2 regions of the Micromonospora sp. RL09-050-HVF-A genome follow, and region 2 is predicted to be linked to the other one. Evidence: riboswitches for the same ligand, from Rfam matches in the RefSeq annotation. Region 2 holds a riboswitch; the other holds the start of a gene.
The links. A riboswitch is a leader RNA that binds a small molecule or an ion and turns the genes downstream of it on or off. The one in region 2 is predicted to bind ZMP and ZTP.
Positions count from the first base shown of each region.

Region 1: it holds a riboswitch for ZMP and ZTP, as region 2 does, so the genes downstream of both, J7462_RS05600 (glycine hydroxymethyltransferase) here and J7462_RS04425 (bifunctional 5,10-methylenetetrahydrofolate dehydrogenase/5,10-methenyltetrahydrofolate cyclohydrolase) in region 2, are expected to answer to the same signal.

Region 1 is NZ_JAGKQP010000002.1:1,194,601-1,199,003, forward strand. It holds gene J7462_RS05585 (helix-turn-helix domain-containing protein) at 1-102, opposite strand, end outside; gene J7462_RS05590 (SDR family NAD(P)-dependent oxidoreductase) at 220-1,035, shown strand; gene J7462_RS05595 (metallophosphoesterase) at 1,045-1,914, opposite strand; ZMP/ZTP riboswitch at 2,096-2,185, shown strand; gene J7462_RS05600 (glycine hydroxymethyltransferase) at 2,204-3,640, shown strand; gene J7462_RS05605 (hypothetical protein) at 3,990-4,241, opposite strand; gene J7462_RS05610 (PLP-dependent aminotransferase family protein) at 4,357-4,403, opposite strand, start outside.
Region 2 is NZ_JAGKQP010000002.1:943,533-947,935, forward strand. It holds gene J7462_RS04415 (PLP-dependent aminotransferase family protein) at 125-1,450, shown strand; gene J7462_RS04420 (hypothetical protein) at 1,526-2,455, shown strand; ZMP/ZTP riboswitch at 2,549-2,630, shown strand; partial or broken gene J7462_RS04425 (bifunctional 5,10-methylenetetrahydrofolate dehydrogenase/5,10-methenyltetrahydrofolate cyclohydrolase) at 2,644-3,539, shown strand; partial or broken gene J7462_RS04430 (endonuclease/exonuclease/phosphatase family protein) at 3,551-4,329, opposite strand.

The DNA.
Region 1 (4,403 bases), 250 kb from region 2:
CAGCACCTCGGTGACCGGGCAGTGCTCGTACTCGTCGGCCGGCACGGGCGTCGGCAGGACCGCCGCCACCAGGGAACGAACCTCCGTGTGCGGTACGGACATGAAAGTGCCTTCTTCCCTCGGTCGCCGAGCCCGAAGAGGATTGTGCCGTCCGCGATCCACGGTCGACGTCCGGTGCCTGACGGGGGCCACCGGCCGGCAGCAGCAGGGAGGGGCGGCATGCGCGTCACGGTCATCAGCGGCGGCACCGACGGCATGGGCCGGGCGACGCTCGAAGCCCGGATCCGCCGTGGCGACGAGGTCGTCGCCATCGGCAGCAACCCGGCGAAGGGGCAGGCCGTGCGGGCGCTCTCCGGCCGGGTGCACTTCCTCCGGGCGGATCTGCGCTCGGTGGCGGAGACCCGCAGGGTCGTCGACACCATCAGGCGACGGTGGCCGAAGGTGGACGCCCTGGCACTGTTCGCCAACCGGCCGGTACCCCGGCGGGTGGTCACCGACGAGGGCCTGGAGCAGACCTTCGCGCTCTACTACCTGAGCCGTTACCTGCTCAGTCACGGTCTACGCGACCAACTGGACGCCGCCGAACAGCCGGTGATCGTCAACGTCGCGGGGGTCGGCATCACCCGGGGATCGATCCACTGGGACGACCTCCAGCTCACCCGGAAGTACGGCATGGTCGACGCACAGTTGCAGGCCGGCCGGGCGAACGACCTGCTCGGGGTGGACTTCGCGGCGCGGTCCGGCTCGCGGGCACGGTATGTGCTCTACCACCCCGGCTTCACCCGCAGCGGCGACCTGTCCACCATGCCGGCGGCGATCCGTGGGGTGATCCGGGCGGCGTCGGTCGTCGCAAGGCCGGTCGGGAAGTCGATCCGCCCCGTCGTGGCGTGGATCGACAACCCACCGTCGGATGCCCTGACCGCCAACGACCGGGGCAGACCCGTTCCGCTGTCGACCACGACGCTCGACCCGGCCGCCGCCCGCCGCCTCGGCACGATGACCGACTCGCTGGTCACCCGCCTCGACGCCGGCTGAGCCGGTGGTTCACCAGAGGGTCACCGGTGCGCCCGTCGGCGCGGGCAGGATCTGCCGTACCCGGCCGGGGGCCACACTGCGCTGCCGCCACTCCCGGGGATAACCCACCGAGACCTCCTCGAACCGCACCCCGTCCTTCCAGGTGGTACGCGGAATGTGCAGGTGCCCGTAGACCACCGTGGTGGCGGCGAACCGGCGGTGCCAGTCGGCGGTGGCCTCCGTCCCGCACCACTGGGCAAAGATCGGATAGCGCAGCACCTCGGTCGGGTGGCGGTCCAACGGCCAGTGGTTGACCAGCACGGTGGGCAGCTCCGGGTCCCGGGCCGCCAACCGGCGGGCGGTCTCCTCCAGCCGGGCCGCACACCACTCCTGCCGGCTCGGATACGGGTCGGGATGCAGCAGGAACTCGTCGGTGCAGACGATCCCCGTCCGGTACGCCTCGGCCAGCGCGGCCTCCCGGGTGTCGAACCCCGGCGGTCGCCAGCTGTAGTCGTAGAGCAGGAACAGCGGGGCGACCAGCGCCGGACCGCCCGGCCCCCGCCACACCCGGTAGTCGTCCTCCGGGGTGACCACACCCAACTCCCGGCACCGTCGCACCAGCAGGTCGTAGCGGTCCACCCCGCGCAGGGTCACCGGGTCGGCCGGCGGGGTCCACAGCTCGTGGTTGCCGGGTGCCCAGATGACGGTGTCGAAGCGTTCGGCGAGCGTGCCGAGCGCCCACTCGATGTCGGCCACGGTGTCCGCCACGTCACCGGCGACGATCAGCCAGTCCCGTGGCGAGGTGGGCCGCAGCGCCTCGACCAGGGCACGATTCTCCGCGTACCCGATGTGCAGATCGCTGATCGCGACCAGACTGCCCTCGGTGTCCTCCCCCAGCATCCGCCGATCGTACGCAGCCGACCGCCCGGCGTGGGGCCACCGCAACGGCCACCGCAACGGCGGTGGCCGGCCGACCGAGCCGGTACCGGGGCACCGGAGCTCCGCACGATCGGAGAACCCGGCCGGCTGCCCGGCACCGGCAGGTACGCACGGGCAGCCCGAACGGCACCCGGTAGGATCATCGGTGGGCCGTGACTGGCGCGTGGGGATGGAGCACCATCGGGAAGCGGCCCCGTCATGAGGACGCACGCCGAGCGCCTGGGCCTTCCGCACGTCACCTGGAGGTCGCATGTCGCGCAACGCCGAATCCACCGCTTTCCTCAGCGCGCTCGAGGTGATCCGGGCGGTCGAACCCCGGGTGGCCGACGCGATCGGCGCGGAGCTGACCGACCAGCGTGAGTCGCTGAAGCTGATCGCCAGCGAGAACTACGCCTCCCCGGCGACCCTGCTCACCATGGGCAACTGGTTCAGCGACAAGTACGCCGAGGGCACCGTCGGCCGTCGCTTCTACGCCGGCTGCCAGAACGTCGACACCGTCGAAGCGCTCGCCGCCGAACACGCCAAGGCGCTGTTCGGGGCCTCCCACGCCTACGTGCAGCCGCACTCCGGCATCGACGCCAACCTGGTCGCCTTCTGGGCGATCCTGGCCGACCGGGTCGAGTCCCCCGCCCTCAAGAAGGCCCAGGTACGCCAGGTCAACGACCTGACCGAGGCGGACTGGTTCGCGCTGCGCCGCGAGCTGGGCAACCAGCGGATGCTGGGCATGTCGCTGGACGCCGGCGGGCACCTCACCCACGGTTTCCGACCCAACATCTCCGGCAAAATGTTCGACCAGCGCAGCTACGGCACCGACCCGGCCACCGGCCTGATCGACTATGACCGGGTCGCCGAGGCCGCCCGGGAGTTCAAGCCGCTGATCCTGGTCGCCGGCTACTCGGCGTACCCCCGGAAGGTGAACTTCCGGATCATGCGGGAGATCGCCGACTCGGTCGGGGCCACCTTCATGGTCGACATGGCGCACTTCGCCGGCCTGGTCGCCGGCAAGGTCTTCACCGGCGACTTCGACCCGGTGCCGCACGCGCACATCGTCACCACCACCACCCACAAGTCGCTGCGCGGGCCGCGCGGCGGCATGGTGCTCTGCGGCCCGGAGCTGGCCGACCAGGTCGACCGGGGCTGCCCGATGGTGCTCGGCGGTCCGCTGCCGCACGTGATGGCGGCCAAGGCGGTCGCGCTGGCCGAGGCACGCCGGCCCGACTTCGCCGACTACGCCCAGCGGATCGTCGACAACGCCCAGGCCCTCGCCGAAGGGCTGCTGCGCCGGGGCACCACCCTGGTCACCGGCGGCACCGACAACCACCTGGTGCTGCTCGACGTATCCGGCTACGGTCTCACCGGCCGGCAGGCCGAGCAGGCGCTGCTCGACTCGGGCATCGTGACCAACCGCAACGCCGTCCCGCAGGACCGCAACGGCGCCTGGTACACCTCCGGCATCCGGATCGGCACCCCGGCGCTGACCACCCGGGGTCTGGGCACCGCCGAGATGGACGTCACCGCCGAGCTGATCCACACCGTGCTCAGCCAGACCACGCCGGGCGCCAACGCCGACGGCACCCCGTCCAAGGCCAAGTACGTCCTCGACCCGGCGGTCGCCGACAAGATCAGCAAGCAGGCCACCGACCTCCTCGCCGCCCACCCCCTCTACCCCACCATCAACCTGGGCTGACTGTAAGCCCGGCCCGGCCCCGCCATTCCGGCACCCCGCCCCGCCCCGCTCCCTCCCGGTGATCAAGAGGTTTAGGTCACGAAAGCCCTCATCAGTGACCCAAACCTCTTGATCACCGACCCTCACCACCGTGCCGGCCCCACCACCGTGCCGACCCCGACCAGGGACAGCCGGAGGATGGGGTGAGGCCGGGTTGGGCTGCTGGGGTGATCAAGAGGTTTAGGTCAGGAAAGGTGGTTCTGGTGACCAAAACCTCTTGATCAACCGGGAGACCGGGGGCGGAGGCGGGGGCGGGGCGGGGGCGGGGCGGGGAGAGATCGGGGCGGGGACGGGCGGGCAGGGGTGGGGGTCAGGGGAGGGGGCGCTTGAGGTGGTAGCGGTGGACTTCGGTGCTGCCCTGGATGTTGTTGACGTCCTCGGCGGCGGAGACCAACTCCCAGCCCTCCCGACCGACCCGGTTGAGGTGGGCGATGGCGGTGTCGCCGTAGGCCGTGACGTCGGTGCGTGAGCCGTCCGGGCCGTACCAGACGAACGAGACGTGGAACTGGCGTCCCTGCCCCTGGTAGCGGCGGACCAACAGGGCGTACTCCCAAGCGATCATGCGTCCATTATGGCCACCGGCCCATCCGTCGCACAGCACGGGAGGTGGCGGTTCGATGACACGCGGTGCCGGTCGGCGCGGTGACCGGGTCGGCCGGAGCACGGCAACCGCGCGGTCAGCGGAGGCCGGTCAGTTCGTCGGTGATCAGGGCGGCCAACCGGT
Region 2 (4,403 bases):
ATCCGACATTGGGGGGTTTTGCGTGGCTGGGTGTCTGTTGATTGCACCGAGGTTGTGGTCGGATTGCTCGGAGGTGTTGCGGGGGCGCGGTGCGGGCAGGGTTCGGTGGAGGTGAGGGGTGACGGTGCGGGACGATTTCCGGCTGGTGGCCGATGCGGTGGCGGCTGATATCCGGTCCGGGCGGATGCGGCCGGGGCAGCGGCTGCTGCCCCAGCGGGAGTTCGCCCGGCGTCACGGGATGGCGGTGTCGACGGCGGCCCGGGTCTATCAGGAGCTCGCGCGGCGGGGTCTGGTGGCCGGGGCGGTGGGTCGGGGCACGTTCGTGGTGGATTTCTCGGTGCGGTCGGGGGACGCGGACCTGGTCGATCTGGAGGCCAACTTTCCGGTGTTGCCGGGGCAGTCGTCGATGGTGGCGCGGGCGTTGGGGCGGGTGTTGGCACCGGCGGGCCTGGAGGCGGCGATGCATCCGGTGCCGGTGACCGGGTCGCGGGAGTCGCGGCGGGTCGGTGCGTCCTTCCTGTCCCGGCCGGGGTGGGTGGTGGACTCTGAGCGGTTGTTGTTCACCGGTAGTGGGCGGCAGGCGATCGCGGCGGCCATGGTGGCGTTGGTGGCGCCGGGGCAGCGGCTCGGGGTGGAGGAGTTGACGTATCCGGTGGTGAAGACGATCGCGGCGCGGCACGGTGTGACGTTGGTGCCGATCGGTATGGATGGGGAGGGGTTGAGTGCGTCGGCGTTGGAGCAGGCGCATCGTCGGGCGCCGCTCGCGGCGGTCTACCTTCAGCCCACGTTGCACAACCCGTTGGGGGTGACGATGTCGGCGGCGCGGCGCATCGAGTTGGGTGGGCGGCTCGCGCGGTTGGGTCTGGTCGCGATCGAGGATCGGATCAATTCGTTTCTGCACGACGAGGAGTTGCCGTTGGCCGCGCATGCTCCGGAGCAGACGATCCTGGTGGACAGTTTGTCCAAGCGGGTGGGTGCGGGGCTCAATCTGGGGTTGCTGGTGTGTCCGGCGGGGTTGGCCGGGCGGGTCGCGGCGGCGGTGCGTTCCGGTACGTGGGGGGTGCCGGGTGTGGCGTTGGCGTGTGCGACGGCGGTGTTGGCTGATGGTACGGCGCAGCGGATCGTGCGGCTCAAGCAGCAGGACGCGCGGTTGCGGCAGGCGGTGGTGGCGGAGGTGCTGGCCGGGTTCGACGTGCGTGCTGATCCTCGGTCGTACCACGTGTGGTGGCGGTTGCCGGGTGGGTGGTCGACGGGGGCGTTCGTGTCGGCTGCGGCCCGGCAGCGGGTGGTGATCAGTCCGGCGGCCGACTATGCGGTGGTGGGGGTGCCGGTGCCGGATGCGGTGCGGTTGTCGACGTCGTCGCCGGATGTGGAGACGTTGCGGGGCAGTGTGGCGTTGCTGGCGGCGATTGCGCGGGGGGCGCCGGAGGAGGTGGGTGCGGCGTACTGAGGGGGCCGGAACGGGGTGGCACGGGGTGGAACGCCGTTAGGGGTGTCCGTGCTGGTGTCCTGATTCGGAGGAGACATGTCCCGTGTTCACAGAGTGCTCTGCCTGCTGGTGGCGGTGGTCCTCGCCGGGTTGACCGGTGCGGTGCCGGCGTCGGCCGGGTCGGGTGTGTCAGCGGTCCCGGTGTCGGCGGGGTCGGGTGTGTCAGCGGTCCCGGTGTCGGCGGGGTCGGGTGTGTTGGCGACGCCGCCGAGTGCGGTCGTCGACTGGGAGGGCCTGCCGACGTGGAGTGGTGGGTACGGCCCGATGCGTAACCAGAGCAATGGTCTCAAGGCGCTGCGGTACGCGGAGCGCGACTACGGCATCAATCTGAACTGGACCGACTGGCCGAATTCGCGGTGGGAGGTGTACGGGGAGGGTCTGCCGACGAACGCGCCGATCACGAACACCACGAAGGTGGCGTTGCGGGTTCCGGGCGGGGGTTACCTGCGGTGGGGTGCGCAGAGCTGGGGCATCGACCTGGTCTGGTCGGCCACTGCGGTCTACGAGTGGAACGTGATCACCACGGCGGGTGGTCAGGCGTTGTTCAATCGCAGCCGTAACGACTATGTGGTGTATGGCAGCCGGCCGTGGGGGGTCAACCTGATCTGGTCGGGTGATGCGATGGTCACGCCGCCGGATTCGGGGGCGACGGGGGTGCGGACGTTGTTGACGTACAACTGTCACAACGACCGGCGGCCGCTGCGCATCTGGATCAACGACATGGACGCCGGGGGTGTCTGGACGGATCTGGGTCTGTTGGGTTCGCAGTGGAGTGGCAGCAGCTGTCCGGTGGGTTCGCCGTTCAACTACTCGCCGACGGTGGCCAATCACCGGATCCAGGTGGTGGCGGTGGACTACAGCGCCCCGGGGTGTGCGAACGATCCGGTCATCGGGTCGTGTCGTCGGTCGATGGTCGGCATCATCAGCAATCCGGCTGGTGGGGTCGCGCAGATCACGGTCTCGTAGCAGGTCGGTCAGTGGGGCCCGGTCGTCGTGTGGCGGCCGGGCCCGGCGCGTGTGGGGTGGCGGGGCCCGGTGGGCGGTGGGGTGTGGCATGGTGGGGGTGGATGCGACTGGCGGCACGGGGATGGGTCAACCATCGGGGAGCTCGTCGCGGAGGTCGACCGCCTGGGCCTTCGTGGTCGAGGTGCGCCATGTCTGTTTCCTCTTGCCCCTCCCCCACGTCTGGTACGGCCCGGTTGTTGCCGGGTGGGCCGGTGGCGGAGCGGATTCTCGCCGAGGTCGCCGAGGGGGTGGCGGCGTTGCGGGCGGTCGGGGTGGTGCCGTCGTTGGCGACGGTGCTGGTCGGTGACGACGACGCGAGTGTCGGGTATATCCGGATCAAGTCCCGGCAGGCGGCGGAGTTGGGTTTCGCGTCGCCGCATGTGCGGTTGCCGGGGTCGGCGACGCAGGCGGATCTGCATCGGGTGTTGCGGGATCTCAACGACGATGCCGGGGTGCATGCGGTGTTGGTGCAGCATCCGGTTCCGGGGCATCTGGATTACGACCGGGCGTTGGAGGTGTTGGATCCGGATTCCGACGTGGACGGGATGCATCCGGTGAACATGGGCCGGTTGGCGTTGGGGTTGCCGGGGCCGTTGCCGTGTACGCCGGCGGGGATCGAGGCGTTGTTGGCGTTCCACGGGGTGCCGGTGGCGGGGCGGGAGGTGGTGGTGCTGGGTCGGGGTGCGACGTTGGGTCGTCCGTTGGCGATGTTGTTGGCGCAGAAGCGGCCGACGGCGAATGCGGCGGTGACGGTGGTGCACACGGGGGTGGCGGACTGGCCGCGGTACACGCGGCGGGCGGAGATTCTGGTGGCGGCGGTGGGGTGCCGGGGATCGTGCGGCCGGAGCATGTGCGTCCGGGTGCGGTGGTGGTGGGTGGTGGGGTGCGGTATGCGGGTCGCCGGTTGTTGCCGGATGTGGACGAGGCGTGTGCGCGGGTGGCGGGGGCGATCACGCCTCGGGTGGGTGGGGTGGGTCCGACGACGGTGGCGATGCTGTTCCGTAATGCGTTGCGGGCGGCGCAGCGGGCTGCGGGTCGGGGGTGACCGGTGGTGGGTCAGCCGAGGTCGACGACGAGGGGGCGGTGGTCGGAGATGGTGGAGCGTGGGTTGTCGGTGGCGGTGACGGGGGGTAGGAGGTGCCGGTCGTGGGGGTCGGCGAGGATGTGGTCGAGTTGCACGCGGGGTGCGGTGGCGGGGTAGGTGGGGCGGCGGGCCAGGGGTTGCCAGCCGGTGAGGAGGCGGGCGGGGCCGGCGGGGAGGTTGAGGTCGCCGAGGAGGATGCGGGGGGCGGGTAGGGCGCGTAGGGCGCGGACGGCGCGGCGGAGTTGGTGGGCGTTCCAGCCGGGGACGAAGGACAGGTGGGTGGCGGCGACGGTGAGGGGGCCGTGGGGGGTGTCGAGGACGGCGGCGAGGACGACGCGGGGTTCGTCGCGCAGGAGGATGAGGCCGCCGCCGGGGCCGGGGACGTAGATGGGTGAGCGGACGGGTGCGGGGTTGAGGCGGGTGACGTGCCAGCTGCGGACCCGGTGGCGGCTGATCAGGCCGATGCCGTAGCAGGGTTCGCCGTGGCCGTCGTCGTCGTGGCGTAGGGGGCGGAAGTGTTCGCCGGGGGTGCCGACGACGGCGGCGGCGAAGCGGTGTTCGGGGCGTCGAGGGCCTGGGCGGCGAGGGTGGTGAGGTCGTGGTGGCCGCTGCGGGACTGGTCGCGGTCGACTTCCTGGAGGGCGAGGATGTCGGCGTCGAGGGCGTGGACGGCGGCGGTGAGCCGGGCGGGGTCGACGAGCCCGTCGGTCAGGGAGCGGCCGTGTAGCAGGTTGAAGGTCGCCAGGCGCACCTGTGCACCCTACGTCCGTGGCACAGTTACCGAATGATCAAGTTGTTGTGTTGTTCGGTGTTGGTGTTCGTGGC